DNA from 3 places in the Peptoniphilus rhinitidis 1-13 genome. Region 1 is predicted to be linked to each of the others. Evidence: predicted binding sites of a transcription regulator. Region 1 holds the regulator's gene; each other region holds the start of a gene.

What was found. The regulator HrcA, encoded in region 1, represses chaperone genes, less so after heat shock. The targets are predictions, from matches to a motif close to ATTAGCACTCNATANTATNGAGTGCTAAT.
Region 2: a site for HrcA is predicted at 1,583-1,611, ahead of RH95_RS06065 (co-chaperone GroES). Genes of this name have one in related genera too.
Region 3: a site for HrcA is predicted at 2,519-2,547, ahead of htpG (molecular chaperone HtpG). Genes of this name have one in related genera too.

Annotation. Positions count from the first base shown of each region.
Region 1 is NZ_BAEW01000004.1:59,751-65,392, reverse strand. It holds gene hemW (radical SAM family heme chaperone HemW) at 1-1,098, opposite strand, end outside; gene lepA (translation elongation factor 4) at 1,085-2,896, opposite strand; gene lepB (signal peptidase I) at 2,952-3,494, opposite strand; gene hrcA (heat-inducible transcriptional repressor HrcA) at 3,733-4,755, shown strand; gene grpE (nucleotide exchange factor GrpE) at 4,764-5,306, shown strand; gene dnaK (molecular chaperone DnaK) at 5,333-5,642, shown strand, end outside.
Region 2 is NZ_BAEW01000008.1:26,663-32,304, reverse strand. It holds gene RH95_RS06075 (hypothetical protein) at 1-834, shown strand, start outside; gene RH95_RS06070 (methylated-DNA--[protein]-cysteine S-methyltransferase) at 992-1,510, shown strand; gene RH95_RS06065 (co-chaperone GroES) at 1,634-1,915, shown strand; gene groL (chaperonin GroEL) at 1,927-3,549, shown strand; gene gloB (hydroxyacylglutathione hydrolase) at 4,010-4,699, shown strand; gene RH95_RS06050 (sodium-dependent transporter) at 4,771-5,642, opposite strand, start outside.
Region 3 is NZ_BAEW01000013.1:20,271-25,912, forward strand. It holds gene RH95_RS07295 (hypothetical protein) at 1-301, shown strand, start outside; gene htpG (molecular chaperone HtpG) at 647-2,500, opposite strand; gene RH95_RS07305 (ATP-binding protein) at 2,763-3,455, shown strand; gene RH95_RS07310 (4Fe-4S dicluster domain-containing protein) at 3,466-3,684, shown strand; gene RH95_RS07315 (3-methyl-2-oxobutanoate dehydrogenase subunit VorB) at 3,696-4,760, shown strand; gene RH95_RS07320 (thiamine pyrophosphate-dependent enzyme) at 4,760-5,512, shown strand; gene RH95_RS07325 (2-oxoacid:acceptor oxidoreductase family protein) at 5,512-5,642, shown strand, end outside.

The sequences.
Region 1 (5,642 bases):
TCCCTTTTTTGTTAAATAAATTCTATTTTCTTTTAATTCAATTAATCCTAATTCGATATTTTTTTCAATTTCATTTTTATAGAATCTTATAAAATTTTCTTCAAATCTTAAATCAAATTCATCTAAGCTAATCCCACAGTTGAGTCTTAGTCCCATCATTATAAACTCGTTCATTCGATCCTTTTTTGATAAATTTTCAAAAAAATCTATTGGTTTTTCATTTTTATCTATTGAGTCGAAATAGTTTTTAAAATGAAAAGTATTTGTATATCTAAGATTTCCAACACTAGATGAAGAACTTAATCCAAAGGAAATATAATCTTTTAGTTTCCAATAATTTAAATTGTGTCTACACTCATATCCATTTTTGGAAAAATTTGAAATTTCATATTGATTTATCTCTAATTTTGAAAGAGAATAAGTCATATAATGGTACATTTTTCTATCTTCATCTTCTGTGGGAAAAGATAGAGGACTTTTTTTATGCATTTCGTAAAGCTGGGTATCTTCTTCTAAAATTAGTGAATAATAAGATGTGTGAGGAATTTTTAGTTCTTCTATGCAATTAATTGATTTTTCTATATCAGAAAATTTTTGGTGAGGAAGTGCAAGCATCAGATCTAAATTTATATTTTTAAATCCAGCAGATTTTGCATTTTCAACTGCATTATAAATGTCAGAAGATTTGTGAATTCTTCCAATTTCTTTTAAAATTTTGTCGTTGAAGGATTGAGCACCAATAGATATTCTATTAATTCCGCTTTCAAAATAAATTTTTGTCTTTTCACTTGTAAGGGAATTTGGATTTGATTCAATGGTAATTTCAATATTTTCTGCAAATTCAAAATTTTTTAAAATTTTTAAAATCTTCACAACAAATTTTGCATCAACAGAAGTTGGGGTTCCGCCTCCAATAAAAATAGTGTCAATTATTTTATTTTTTAAAAAATTTTCATATAATTTTATTTCTCTTTCTAAATATAAAAAATATTTTTCAACATTTTCTCTATTTAAAAGAGAAGAGCAGAAGTCACAATAGTGACATCTACTCTCGCAAAATGGTATGTGAATATAAATCGAAATCTTATTTTTCTTCATCATATTTTAAAACTGACAAGAAAGCATCTTGTGGAATATCAACATTTCCAACAGTACGCATTCTCTTTTTTCCTTCCTTTTGTTTTTCAAGAAGTTTTCTTTTTCTCGTAATATCTCCGCCATAACATTTTGCAAGAACATCTTTTCTAAGGGCACGAATAGTTTCCCTTGCAATAATTTTGTTGCCTATGGCAGCTTGAATTGGCACTGCAAATTGGTGCCTTGGAATTACATCTTTTAATTTTTCGCAGACTTTTCTTGCACGAGTGTAGGCATTTGATTCATGGACAATTAATGAGAAGGCATCTACGAGTTCTTCGTTTATTAGGATATCAAGTTTTACAAGATCAGATTTTTCGTAGCCAATTAATTCATAATCGTAGGATGCGTAGCCACGAGTTTTTGATTTTAAAGCATCAAAAAAATCGTAAATGACTTCGTTTAGTGGCATGTGATAAGTTATAAGTGCTCTTGTTTCTTCGAGATACTGCATATCCTTAAAGATACCACGCCTATTTTGGCAAAGCTCCATAACTTGACCTACGTAATCTGTTGGTGTCATAATTTCTGCTTTTACAATTGGTTCTTCCATGTATTCAATTTCATTTTGGTCAGGAAGATTTGATGGATTTTGAATAGAAATCATTGTTCCATCTTTTTTCATAACATTGTAAATAACAGAAGGGGCTGTCGTGACAATATTTAAATTAAATTCTCTTTCAAGCCTTTCTTGAATAATTTCCATGTGAAGAAGTCCCAAGAATCCACACCTAAATCCAAAACCAAGAGCGACAGAAGTTTCTGCCTCAAAGTCAAGGGCTGCATCATTTACTTGCAATTTTTCTAATGCTTCACGGACGTTATTATACTCTTCTCCTTCGCCAGGATAGACCCCGCAGAATACCATTGGAACAACTTTTTTGTAGCCAGGCATTGGTTCTGAAGTTTTATTATTTTTAAGAGTTATTGTGTCGCCAACTCTTGCATCTTTTACATTCTTAATTGAAGCTGTTATATAACCAACTTCGCCAGCACTTAGCGAGTCAAGGGCTATATGACCATTTGATGTCACACCAACTTCTACTACTTCAAAAGTTTTTCCAGTTGCCATCATAAGTATTTCATCGCCAGGTTTCACAGAACCATCAATTATTCTAACATGACATACTACACCTCTGTAAGAGTCGTAAATGGAATCAAAAATAAGTGCTTTTAGAGGTGCATCGTGATCGCCACTTGGTGCAGGAACTTTATCCACAATTTCATGAAGCACATCTTCTATTCCTATCCCTTCTTTTGCAGAAATAAGAGGAATGCCTTCTGTTTCAATTCCAATTATATCTTCTATTTCTTCTTTTATTTCATCAGGTCTTGCACTTGGAAGATCAATTTTATTTATTACTGGAACAAGTTCAAGATCTTGATCAATGGCAAGATATACATTGGCAAGAGTTTGTGCTTCAACACCTTGTGCAGCATCAACAACTACAATCGCACCTTCGCAAGCTGCAAGAGAGCGGGAAACTTCGTAGTTAAAATCAACATGACCAGGAGTGTCTATTAAATTAAAAATGTATTCTTCTCCATCTCTGTCATCTTTATAAATAAGTCTTATTGCCTTTAGTTTAATTGTGATTCCCCTCTCACGCTCAAGTTCCATTGAATCCAAGACTTGTTCGTCCATTTCTCTTTTTGTTAACATTCCTGTAGATTCAATAAGTCTGTCGGCAAGAGTAGATTTTCCGTGGTCAATATGTGCAATTATTGAAAAATTTCTAATATTTTTTTGATTTCTCAAATTATACCTCCAAAGTTCTAGGGGATTTTATCTATTAAATAAATATAAAATTTTATTAATTTTTATTTTTACTTTCAAGTTCAAGGGATCCTTTGTCTTTAATAGGGAACATTCTATATACAGCAGCAGATTTAATTCTTTTTTTATTAATTGGGCCGAAATATCTGGAGTCAACGCTCATCTTAGGAAGTCTATTGTCGCCCATAACGAAGTACTCATCTTCTTTAAGAGTTAATTTTTCTATTGAGGACTCAGTATAATCACTTGAAGTATAATTTTCTTCTAGGACTTTTCCATTTAAAATAACTTTTCCATCTTTAAATTCAATAGTGTCGCCACCCTTTGCTATAATTCTCTTGATGTAATTTCTACTATCATTGGGTGCATCAATTACAACAATTTCACCACGAGGAAGATCTTTAAATCTTTTATAGGAAAGGCAAATTAATTTGTCTTTTTCATTTAAAGTTGGATTCATAGATTCTCCATTTACAACAGCTATATTAAAAATAAAGTTTCTAACAAAAAGTGCAATTAAAACTGCAATTACAATTGTAAGAACAAAGGATAGTGTTTCATTTTTTTTCAAAGTAATCATCTCCAAATATTAATTTTAACACAAAGAGAGTGAAGATTGGAAAAATTTTTAAGTTTAATAAATAAATGTATTTTAAAAAATTTGAATTTAATTTTTGTAAGAAATTTATTTTGATTTAGAAAAAGAAAGATAAAATAAAAAAAATTTTAAAATTCCTTGACAAAGTTACAAGGAGGGAGTACTATATATGTAAGTTAGCACTCGATACAAATGAGTGCTAACAAAAAGGAGGAAAATTATGGATGATCGTAAAATGAATATTTTAAATGCCATAATTGAAGCATATATTGATATGCCTACTCCCGTCGGTTCCAGAACTCTTTCCAAGGAGTACAATCTAGGAGTGAGTTCTGCGACTATAAGAAATGAAATGGCAGATCTTGAAGACCTTGGTTTTTTAAATAAGCCTCATCAATCAGCAGGAAGAATTCCTTCCGACAAGGCTTATAGATTTTATGTTGATGAAATTTTTAAAAATTTTAGTACTTTTCACGACATGGAAGCATCACTTAAAATCAAGGATAAAATTTTATATAATTCAAGCAATTTAGAAGATTTTTATAAAAACACTGTGAGTTTACTTGCCAGCATTAGCAATTGCACTGCATATTTAATTGCACCAGAAAAAGCTGACAAAAAGATAAAAAGGCTCACTCTTGTAAAAATTGATGAAAAAACTGCACTCCTTGTCTTAATAGGAGATAGAGGAGTTATGGAAAGATATTTTCTAGACATAGAAAATATTCCCAATGATGATTTTTATTATATTGAGAGAGTTTTAAATGAGAAAGTTTCAGGAATTGATTTTGATAAGATTGAATCGTTAAAGATTTCTCTTTCTGATAATATGGTAAGACATGCAGCTTTTATTTCAAATATTATAAAAATTGCAAGTAATTTTAATAAAAAAGTATCTTCCATTGAGATTTATTATGACGGCCTCACTAATATTTTGAATTTTGATGAATACAAAGATCTTGAGAAAGCTAAAGATTTTATGAATTTAGTTGAGGACAGAGATAGTTTATTTCAAATTCTAAAAGAGGATAACTTTACAAGTGATGTTGAGGTTATTATTGGTTCAGAAAATAGTGCCAATCTTATGAAAGAGAATACTATTATAAGAGCACCCTTTGCTACAAGTTATGGAATTTATGGGAGCATTGGTCTTATTGGACCTGTTAGAATTGACTATATGAGATTGGTTAAAGTCGTAAAAGTTTTTAGCGATGCTGTTAAAAGTGGATTAGAAGAAATGTGAGGGAGTACATGACAAATGATGATATAAAAAAAGAAGATGTTTTAGATGAAGAAAATTTAGAAAAAGATGAAACAGAAGAAATAGAAAACGAAGAAGGTTCTGAAGAAGTAAAAGAAGAAGCTTCAGATGAAGATGAAAAATATAAAAATTTAATGGACAAATTTATGAGACTTCAAGCCGACTTTTCAAATTATAAGAGGAGGACTGAAACTCAAAAATCTGAGTTTGTTGAACTTGGTGTAAAAAAAATAGTAAATGATTTACTTCCTGTTATTGACAATTTTGAAAGAGCTATGGATTCTATTGGTGATAAGGATTCAACTTATGACGGGATAAGAATGATAAAAGATCAACTTACTGATGTTCTTAAGAACGAAGGTATAGTAGAAATGAAAGCACTGGGCGAAGAATTCGACCCAATGTATCACCACGCAGTGCTAACTGAAGATTCTGATGAATATGAAAGTGGCTATGTAATTGAAGTTTTACAAAAAGGTTATTTAATTGATGATAAGACATTAAGACCAGCAATGGTTAAGGTTTCACAATAATTTAGTTTATTTAGGAGGAAATTTAAATGGGAAAAATAATTGGTATTGATTTAGGAACAACTAACTCTGCAGTAGCAGTAATGGAAGGTGGAGACTCTGTAATAATTCCAAATATAGAAGGTAATAGAACTACTCCATCTGTTGTAGCTTTCACAAAAGATGGCGAAAGATTAGTAGGAGAAACTGCTAAAAGACAAGCTATAACAAATCCAGATAGAACTGTTTCTTCAATTAAAAGACACATGGGTTCTGATTTTAATGTAAAAATAGATTCAAAAACTTATACACCACAAGATATTTCAGCGATGATTTTACAAAAATTAAAATCTGATGCAG
Region 2 (5,642 bases), on a different contig from region 1:
AAGTTTGTAAGACCAGTGGTTCAAAATTCTAAGAAATCAATTGACTTTTATGAAGAAGCTATTAAAAATAGACCTGAACTATTAGTTAAAGATGTAAGAGATTTTTATCAAGGAATTCTGGATAAAATTTTTGAAATGCCAACTATTGGTGTAAGTGATGGGGAAAAGATAAAGTCTAAAAAAGAACTTGAAAATTATCTTGAACTTGAATTAAAGCTTCTTGAATTTAATTTATTCTTGGAAAAGAAAAATCAAGAAACAGCACTAAAGGCTCAAAGGAATTATATTGATGGTCTTGAAACTGAAGCATCATTAGAAGATTTTTCTGATTTCTTCAGATTCTATATGAGAAATTTTGAAAGAGCTTATAAGGATCTTGTAAATTCTAGTGAATACAAAGAAAAGGCTCAAGAAATTATAGATATAGTTGAAAAAAATAAGGATGCTTACAGAGAAAGATTGGCAGAAAAGCTAAAAGACATTCCAGTTGCAACAGCAAAAGATGCTGAAAAGTTCTTAGGTGAAGTTGAAGATCTTGCAAGGGAATTTGAAAATGAAAAGCTTGCTAAGTCAAGTCTAGAAAATATTGTTACACAAAATAAGATCGATTCCGAAAAGGAAATTAGAGAACTTAGAGAAGAAGTTAGAAAATTAAAAGATGAAAATGCTAAGGTTAAAGCTGGACAAAATTTAGAAGTTAATAAAGAAATCGAAGATCTTAAGAAAGAATTAAAAGAAATAGAAACATTAAGAAAAGAAGTTAAAGAAGTAGAAGTTCTTAAAAAAGAAATAGAAGCTTTGAAAAAGTCAAACAACAACACTAAGACTAAATAAAAGTGAATAAATTAACTGGTGATATTTTTCATAAAACCATCTCCTTAAAATCTGCAGGGAAGTCTGCAGATTTTTTCTGCAAAAAATGGTTATAAATTTAAATCTTATATAGTATATAAAGTAATTAGATTAAGAGTTAAAAAGTTTAGAGGACAAAATGATATATTTAGATAATTATAAATCTCCATTAGGAAATATTTTAATAGCATCAGATAAATGCGGTTTGACAGGCCTTTGGTTTGAGAATCAAAAATATTTTAAAGAAAATTTAAAAGAAGATGTTATTTTTAAGGAAAATAATTTTATAAAAGATACTAAGGACTATCTTGATATTTATTTTTCTGGGAGAAATCCAAGTTTTACGCCAAAAGTTCACATGATGGGTACAGACTTTAGAAGAGATGTTTGGAAAATTTTACTTGATATACCTTATGGAAAGACTACAAATTATAAAAGTATTGCACAAAAACTTGTTGAGGAAAAAGATTATAAGAAAATGTCTTCTCAAGCAGTTGGTGGTGCAGTATCACACAATCCAATTTCTATAATAATCCCCTGCCACAGAGTTGTTGGAAAAGATGGCAATTTAACAGGATATGCTGGAGGAATAGATAGAAAAATTAAACTTCTCGAATTGGAAAAGATTGACATAGAAAATTTCTTTTTGCCTAAATAGAAGTGGAAAATTTTAAATTTTAATTTTGTTTTTATACTTGAAAAAATTTTTTATTTGAGTTATTATAATAGTGTTAGCAGAATAGAACAATGAGTGCTAATTATTTATTGGAGGTTGAAATAGATGAAACTTAGACCACTTGATGATAAGATCGTCATTAAAAAAATTGAAAAAGAAGAAACAACTACTTCAGGAATTGTACTTCCTTCTTCAGCAAAAGAGGAATCAAATATAGCAGAAGTTGTTGCAACAGGAAATAAACTAGATACAGATGAAGATATGAAGGGCCTTGTAAAAGTGGGCGACAAAGTTATTTTTTCAAAATATGCAGGAAATGACATTGAACTTGATAAGGAAAAATACACAATTATTAAATTCCAAGATATCTTGGCAGTAATTGAATAAGGAGAGATAAAATGGCTAAGGAAATTAAATTTTCAGAAGATGCTAGAAAAGGATTAATTAAAGGAATAAATACTCTTGCAGATACAGTTAAAGTTACTCTTGGACCTAAGGGTAGAAATGTAATTTTGGACAAAGAATATGGAACGCCACTTATTACTAATGATGGTGTAACTATTGCAAGAGAAATTGAATGCGAAGATAAATTTGAAAACATGGGAGCTCAACTTTTAAAAGAAGTTGCCACTAAAACAAATGATGTAGCCGGTGATGGTACTACAACAGCAACTCTTCTTGCACAAGCAATTATAAGAGAAGGAATGAGAAACCTTGCTGCAGGTGCAAATCCAATGGTTCTTCAAAAAGGAATTGAAAAAGCAGTTGATAAGGCAGTTGAAGAAATCAAAAACTTTTCAACAGAAGTTTCTTCAAAAGAAGCTATTGAACAAGTAGCATCTATATCTGCTGCTAATGAACAAGTTGGAAAACTTATTTCAGAAGCAATGGAAAAAGTTGGAAATGATGGTGTAATCACTGTTGAAGAATCAAAATCAATGGGAACAAGCCTTGACGTAGTTGAAGGTATGCAATTTGACAGAGGGTATCTATCTCCATATATGGTTACAGATTCTGATAAAATGGTTGCAGAATTAGAAGACCCATATATTTTAATTACGGATAAAAAGATTTCAAATATTCAAGAAATTTTGCCACTTCTTGAACAAGTTTTACAAGAATCAAAACCACTTTTAATTGTAGCTGACGACATTGAAGGTGAAGCACTTGCTACACTTGTTGTAAACTCACTTAGAGGAACATTAAATGTTGTTGGAGTTAAAGCTCCAGGATATGGCGACAGAAGAAAAGATATGTTACAAGATATAGCAATCTTAACTGGTGGACAAGTTATTTCTTCTGACCTAGGTCAAGATCTTAAAGATGCAACAATTGATATGCTAGGGTCAGCAGCAAAAGTTAGAGTTGAAAAAGAACTTACAGTTATAGTAAATGGAAATGGCGAAAAATCTGAGCTTGACAACAGAATCAGCCACATTAAAAATCAAATTGAAGAATCTGATTCAGAATTTGACACAGAAAAATTACAAGAAAGACTTGCAAAATTATCTGGTGGAGTTGCAGTAATTCAAGTAGGTGCAGCAACAGAAGTTGAACTTAAAGAAAGAAAACTTAGAATCGAAGATGCACTTGCAGCAACAAGAGCAGCAGTAGAAGAAGGAATTGTTGCAGGCGGCGGAACTGTATTAATTGATTCAATAGATGCAGTATCAAAGGTAGTTGACGAATTGGAAGATGACGAAAAAACTGGTGCAAATATTATCTTGAAGGCATTAGAAGAACCACTAAGACAAATAGCAGAAAACGCAGGGTTAGAAGGCTCAGTAGTAGTAGAACAAGTAAAAACAAAAGAAAATGGAATTGGATTTGACGCATATAAAAAAGAATATGTAGATATGAAAAAAGAAGGAATAGTTGATCCAACAAAAGTAACAAGATCAGCACTCCAAAATGCAGCAAGCGTAGCATCAATGATATTAACAACAGAAGCAGCAGTAGCAAATATAAAAGAAGACGAACCAGAAATGCCAGCAATGAATCCAGGCATGGGAATGATGTAATTAATGGTAGTTTCAATCGTGACTGGTCACGATTGAAACGGTTTTTAAGCTGAAGGCGACAGAAGGGAGCCTAAAGCTATGAAGAACCTTATTCAGAAAAATAAGGGAATATAGATTTTTGGCGAGCAAAAATCTATGGAAAGACTTATCACGATTTCTGAGAAATCGGATCAAGTCTTAGTCAAAAATGTGACCAAGTAGGAAACATTTTTGAGTGATTTGGATATAAAGAAGTTAACTAAATAAGAGTAGGAAGTAGTCTTAAAAATAAGGCTACTTTTTTATATTCATACTGAGAGGGCGACTGCAAAAAACGACTGAAATGGAGTTTATTTAGAGAAATGAGATATTAAGAAACAAAAACTTAAACAAATAAGCTATGAAAAATCACTGTCTTTTAAATTATTTTAAGTAGTGTTTAAATCTAGTAAAGAAGAGTACTTATATTAAGAGGTGTTATATGTTTATTAATTATATAAAAGCTTTTGATGACAATTATATTTGGACAATTGAAAAGGACTATAAAATTATTGTGTTTGACCCTGGCGAAGCAAGTCCTGTAATAAATTATTTGAAAGATAAAAATCTTGATTATATTCTTTTAACTCACAAGCACAGTGATCATGTAGGTGGAGTGGCTGAACTTAAAAATAAATATGGATCAAAAGTTTATGGGCCCATTGAAACTAAAGAGTACAATAATGTTAATTTAAAAGATGGCGATGAATTTGAACTCTTGAGTGAAAATTTTAAAGTGATTTTAACAGGTGGACACACGAAAGGACACATTTCTTATTTGATGGGAGATAATTTATTTTGTGGAGATGCACTTTTTCTTGCGGGTTGTGGTAGAGTTTTTACAAAAAATTATAAAGCATCCTACGATGGACTAAGGAGATTAAAAAAGCTTGATGATAATACAAAAGTTTATGCTGCTCATGAGTACTCTCTTAATAATTTAAAATTTGCAAAATCTGTGATTTCTAATGAAGACTTGGATAAGGAATATGAAGAAGTAAAAAATTTGAGAAAAGAGGATAAAATTACACTTCCTTCAACAATTGGAATAGAGAAAAAAATAAATCCTTTCTTCATAGCAAAGGATTTAGATGAATTTATAGATTTTAGAAATAAAAAGGATAATTTTTAAATTAAAAGATAAGTTAAAAGTATAAAAGTGTTGGCGACAAACCAACACTTCTTATATTGCATAAAATTATATTAGCCAATTCCCCCTAGGATTGCTCCTGCAATGAGAGCCACAAGAGCGGCTGTTACATATACATATTTAGCTAGAGGATAATACCAACTGCCAATTTTTTTGCCAGAACCTTCATTTACTGCGTCAAGGGCATAATCTTTTCCTGCAACCCATAAGAACATTATTCCAGCAAGAGCAGCTCCAAGTGGACAAATATAGATTGAAATGAAATCCATCCAACCACTTACTATTGCTTGGATAAGTATTGCTACAATACATCCTATTACGTGAATTATAATTGTAGAATTTGCTCTTGATAAATTAAATTGTTCTTGCAAACATGCCACTGAAGTTTCATAAAGATTAATAAGAGAACTTATTCCTGCAAATAATACGCAAATGTAAAATATTATCCCAATAATTCTTCCAAAGGGCATTCCATTGAATACATTTACTAAAAAAATAAACATAAGTCCTGGGCCGCCTGTATCAAGAGGAGCATTGGCTGTTGCCATAGCTGGGATAATTACAAAAGCTGCTAGTAGAGCTGCAATTGTATCAAAAACAGCTACATTTCTAGCTGATGATGGTATATTTTCTTTTTTGCTGAGATAAGACCCATATATAACGGTTCCACTTCCTGCAACTGAAAGAGAGAAGAAAGCTTGTCCAAAAGCAAATATCCAAACTTTTGGATTTTTTAATCCTTTGGGGTCAACTGTAAAAATATATTTATATCCATCATTTGCACCTTCGAGAGTTATTATGTAAATTGCAAGTCCGACAAATAAAATAAATAATAGTGGCATCATAAATTTGTTTGCCTTTTCAATTCCATTAGAAACTCCCATAACCATAATTGCAAAACTTGCTATTATAGCTATTACAATCC
Region 3 (5,642 bases), on a different contig from region 1:
AAACTGGAGAATTATTGATAGATTAAACAATATTTCTATTAAGAATACAGAACTTCTTATTGCATGTAATTCATACCCACCTGATAATCAACGATCTCGCTTTGGGGTTTCAGTGCCTTTTAATGTAAATACAGGATTTTCTGAGTACGCAGATTCCAATTCCCCATTTGTTGCAATTGGAGCGAATACATTTGTAGATGTATATTCTAATGAATATATTTTTAAGGGAAACTTAATGCTGCATATTCCAATAGCTATTAAGTCAGCGATTGATCCGAGTTCATTTGCTAGAGCATATTAATTTATAAACTATTATATAAAATTAAAAAAACGCATTAAAACATGTAAATATGGTGGTTTTGTTATTAGTTTTACTTTTTGTTAGAAATCACTAGTTAAGAAATAGACTATGTTAATAAAAGGTAGGCAGAAAAAATGTACTTTAGGAAAATCAGAACAAGAATTAGGCACTTTTGAAAAAATATTGAAAAATATATTTTAATAAAAAAGTTGATGTGTAGAATAGATTTACCTATCTTGCACATCAGCTTTTTTTAAAATTAAAATTTACGATAAAAAGGCTCTTCTCAGAATGAAAAGAGCCTTAATTTGTCTTAAATTCTTAATTATTTGTATAAAATCTTTTTTACATTAACTTTGAAACATTTCTTGCATAAGCAATTGGGTCTTCTATGTCTAGACCTGCAACAAGTCTTGCTCCGTCGTATAAGAGTTTTGTGTAAGTCTTGAATTCTTCTGAAGCTTGGTCCATTTCCTTTAGCTTCTTAAGGGCAGGGTGGTTTGGATTTACTTCTAGAACCTTGTCTGCCTTGAAGCCCTGGTTGTTTGGCATGTTTTTAAGAGTTTTTTCCATTTCAATGGAGATTTCCCCCTTGCTTGAAAGGTAGGCTGCATCATCTTTTAGATTTGGATTTTCTCTAATTGATGAGACTTCTCCTTCCAAGATTTCCTTCATCTTCTTCACATAGTCTTTAAGAGTTTTTTCGTCTTCTTCTTTTACATCTTCTGTTTCAGAAATTGACTTAAACTTCTTGTCGTCATATTCTTCTAACATCTTAATGACAAATTCGTCAATTGGGTCTGTTAGGGCAAGAACTTCTATGTCCTTATCAATAAAGTGCTTGATTTGTGGTAGGTCCTTAATAGCTTCGATTGAGGATCCATTTGCATAGTAGATAAAGTCTTGGTCTGGCTTCATTTCTTTTCTGTATTCATTGAAAGTTGCATCTTCTCTTTTTGTTGTAGCAAAAATAAATAGGTCTTTTAATTTATCTTTGTCAGCACCATAATTTTCATAAGCGCCTGACTTTAGGCTAACTCCAAAGTTTTTAAAGAATTCTCTGTATTTTTCCCTGTCATTTTTAAGGATTTTTGCAAGTTCATCAAGGATTTTCTTTTCTATATTTTTCTTAATTAATTGCAATTCACGAGTTTTTTGTAGCATTTCACGAGAAATATTTAGAGAAATATCTTCAGAGTCAACTACACCTTTTACGAAGTTCAAATAGTTCGGCAAGAGTTCTTCGCACTTATCCATAATCAAAACTCCATTGGAATAAAGTTCAAGTCCGCCCTTTCTATCTGGATTAAAGAAGTCAAAAGGTCTTCTTGATGGAATGTATAGAATTGATTTAAAGGAAATTGCGCCTTCAACGCTCACATGGATGTGTGCAAGAGGATCTTCAAACCCAAAATGTCTTTGTCTAAAGAAGTTGTTGTAGTCTTCTTCTGTGAGTTCGTTTTTATTTTTTCTCCACATTGGGACAGAAGAATTTAGCACATCGTCTTCTCTATAAGATTCAAATTTTGGATCTTCTTCAGTGGAATCATCGCTTGGTTTTTTCTTTTCAACTTCCATTTTAATTGGGTAGCTGATGTAGTTGGAGTAGTGGCTCACAAGATCTCTTATTTCATATTCATCAAGGTATTTATCATAGTTTTCATCTTCGCTATTTTCTTTTAAGTGAAGAGTTATAATTGTTCCATGAGAATCTTTTTTTGCATCTTCTATTGAATAACCTTCTGCACCCTGGGACTTAAATAGATGAGCTATATCATCTTTATAAGATTTAGATAAAACAGAAATTTCATCGGCAACCATAAATGCAGAGTAGAAGCCTACCCCAAATTGTCCAATGATTTCGTGATTATCTTCTTTTTCGTTTAATTTTTTAAAATCTAAAGAACCGGATTTTGCAATTGTACCCAAATTTTCTACGAGTTCGTCTTCGCTCATTCCAATACCATTATCTTCAATTGTTAAAGTTCTATTTTCTTTATCAGGAGTGATTCTTATAAAATAGTCTTCGTGATTAAATTTTACATTTTTGTCATTAAGTGCAATGTAATACATTTTGTCCATTGCATCACTCGCATTTGAAATTAACTCTCTCAAAAATATTTCTTTATTTGTGTAAATGGAATTTATCATTAAATCCATTAATCTTTCTGTTTGTGCATTGTATTTTTTATTTTTCATAGTATTATCACCTTTCTCATTAGCACTCGAAGCACTCTATTGCTAATAATATATCTTTTTGTTTCATTAGTCAAATTTTATTTTTAAAATATTTTAAGTTAGTTTTGAAAAATAAAATTCTCTAATAAAGAGCCTTAGAAAGTCTAAGTTTAGACAAAAAATTAAATAAATTTCCATAATAAATAAAAATATAAGCTGCAATTGTTTTCAAATTTTTTTAGTTGATGTATAATATATTTGATATTTTTGATTGGAGGGGAAGATGTATAAAGAAGTAGAAAATGGAAATAGAATAAAAATAATTACAGGACATTTTGGAAGCGGAAAGACAGAATTTGCGATTAATTACTGCCTCTATTTGAAAAAATATTTTGAAAAAGTTGCAGCAGTTGACTTGGATATTATAAATACATATTTCAGAATTAGAGAAAAAATGGATTTTTTAGATGAAAGAGGTGTGGAATCATTTTCATCTAATATGAGAGAAAAGAATTCTCTAGATATCCCAGCAGTTGATGCTGCAATTTTAAAACCTTTAGAAAATAAAGATTATAGAGCCGTTTTAGATGTTGGAGGAAATCCTAAGGGTTCGCTTTCTCTTGGAAGGTATAGAGATATTTTGAAAAGAGAAGGGTATGATCATTATTTTGTAATAAATAGAAATAGACCTGAAACAAAAGATTTTGAGTCGGTAAGAGATTTTATTGGACAAGTAGAAGGTCATTCACAGACAAAAGTCACTGGAATAATTAATACCACACATTTTTTAAAGGAAACTACAGTAGATGACATTTTATATGGCGATGAACTTGCAAGAGAAGTTTCAAAAAAATTAAATCTTCCTTATGTATATGCAGTATGCCTTAAAAGTATAGAAAAGGAAGTTAGAGATTTAAATTTAGAAGCAGAAGTTTTTCCAATAGATTTATTTTTTAGAGAAGATTGGATGTTATAGGAGGTAAATTATGGCTAATGGCAGAGTTGAATTTGAAAAAGACAGATGTAAAGGTTGTGGACTATGCGTAACAGTGTGTCCAAAGGATGTTATTGAACTTGATAGAGAAACTATTAATGCAAAGGGATATGCACCAGCAATGGCAAAAAGACCAGAAGATTGTATAGCTTGTCAAAATTGTGCAATAACTTGTCCAGATTCAATAATAACAGTTTATAAAATTTCTTAAGGGGTGTTTACATGACAAAAGTACTTATGAAGGGAAACGAAGCAGTTGGTGCAGCAGCAATAGAAGCTGGATGTAAATATTTTTTCGGATATCCTATTACTCCGCAATCTGAAATTCCTGAATATTTATCAAGGGAACTTCCAAAGGTTGATGGATGTTTTTTGCAAGCTGAATCAGAAGTTGCAGCTATAAATATGCTTTACGGAGCAGCCGGAGCAGGAGCAAGAGTTATGACTTCTTCTTCATCTCCAGGAGTTTCGCTTATGCAAGAAGGTATTTCTTACATGGCAGGAGCTGAACTTCCTTGTGTAATTGTAAATATGATGAGAGGAGGTCCAGGACTTGGATCAATTCAGCCTTCTCAAACAGATTATTTCCAATCAACAAGGGGTGGAGGTAATGGAGATTATAGAACTATAACTTTGGCACCTTCTTCAGTTCAAGAACTTGTAAATTTAATAGAACTTGGTTTTGATTTGGCGGACAAGTATAGAAATCCTGTCGTAATAATGAGTGATGGTGTTCTAGGACAAATGATGGAGCCAGTTGAATTTGGAATGCAAGAAAAAATGACTCTCCCAGAAAAAACTTGGGCAACAAGAGGGAAGGGCAAAAATAATGGAGAAAGAAATATTATAAATTCAATTTATCTTTCTGCCGATGAACTTGAAGAACACAACAAACATTTAATAGAAAAATATAGAGAAATTACAGAAAATGAAATTAGAGTAGAAGCTTATGGTATAGAAGATGCAGATCTTGTTATAAGTGCCTATGGAACTACTGCTAGAATTGCAAAAAGTGCAATAGAACATTTGAGAGAAGAAGGGTATAAAGTTGGTCTTATTCGTCCAATAACTTGTTGGCCATATCCTTATGATGCCTTTAAAGATATTAATCCAAATTGTAAAGACATATTAGTTTGTGAAATGAATCAAGGACAAATGACTGATGATGTTAAAATTGCAGTTGAAGGAAGACAAAATGTTCACTTCTTTGGAAGACAAGGTGGAGTTATTCCAAATGTAGAAGAAATAAAAGAAGCTGCTCTTAATGTTTTAGGAGGTCTTAAATAATGGAAAAAACTAATGAAAAAGTTTTATATAAATATTCAGAAGGTTTGACTAGAAATGAAACACATTACTGTCCAGGATGTACCCATGGAGTAATTCATAAACTTGTGGCAGAATCGCTAGTTGAACTTGGAGTTTTAGATGATGCAATTGGAGTTGCACCAGTAGGATGTGCAGTTCTTGCATATAAATATTTTAATTGTGACATGCATGAAGCAGCACATGGAAGAGCACCAGCAGTTGCAACTGGAATAAAAAGAGTGCATCCAAATAATCTTGTGTTTACTTATCAAGGGGATGGTGATTTGGCATCAATTGGTACCGCAGAAATTGTACAAGCAGCACATAGAGGAGAAAATATTTCAACAATTTTTGTAAACAATGCAATTTATGGAATGACTGGTGGACAAATGGCGCCAACAACATTAGTTGGGCAAGTTACAACTACTTCTCCTTATGGTAGAGATGAAAATTGGTGCGGAAAGCCACTAAAAGTTTCTGAAATGCTTGCTACAATTGACGGAGCAAAATTTGTTGAAAGAGTTTCAGTTGACACTCCAGCAAATATTAGAAAAGCAAAAAAAGCAATAAAAGAATGTTTCAAGCATCAACTTGAAGGTAAAGGCTTTGGAATAGTAGAAGTATTGTCATCTTGTCCAACGAACTGGGGACTACCTCCAGCAGATGCGCTTGCATGGTTAAGAGATAATATGATTCCATACTATCCACTAGGAAATTTTAGGAGGGAAGACTAATGGCTACAAGAGATATTATTGCCGCTGGATTTGGTGGACAAGGTATTATGGCAATGGGGCAACTTATAACTTATTCAGGGATGCTTGAAAACAAATTTGTATCATGGCTTCCAAGTTATGGACCAGAAAT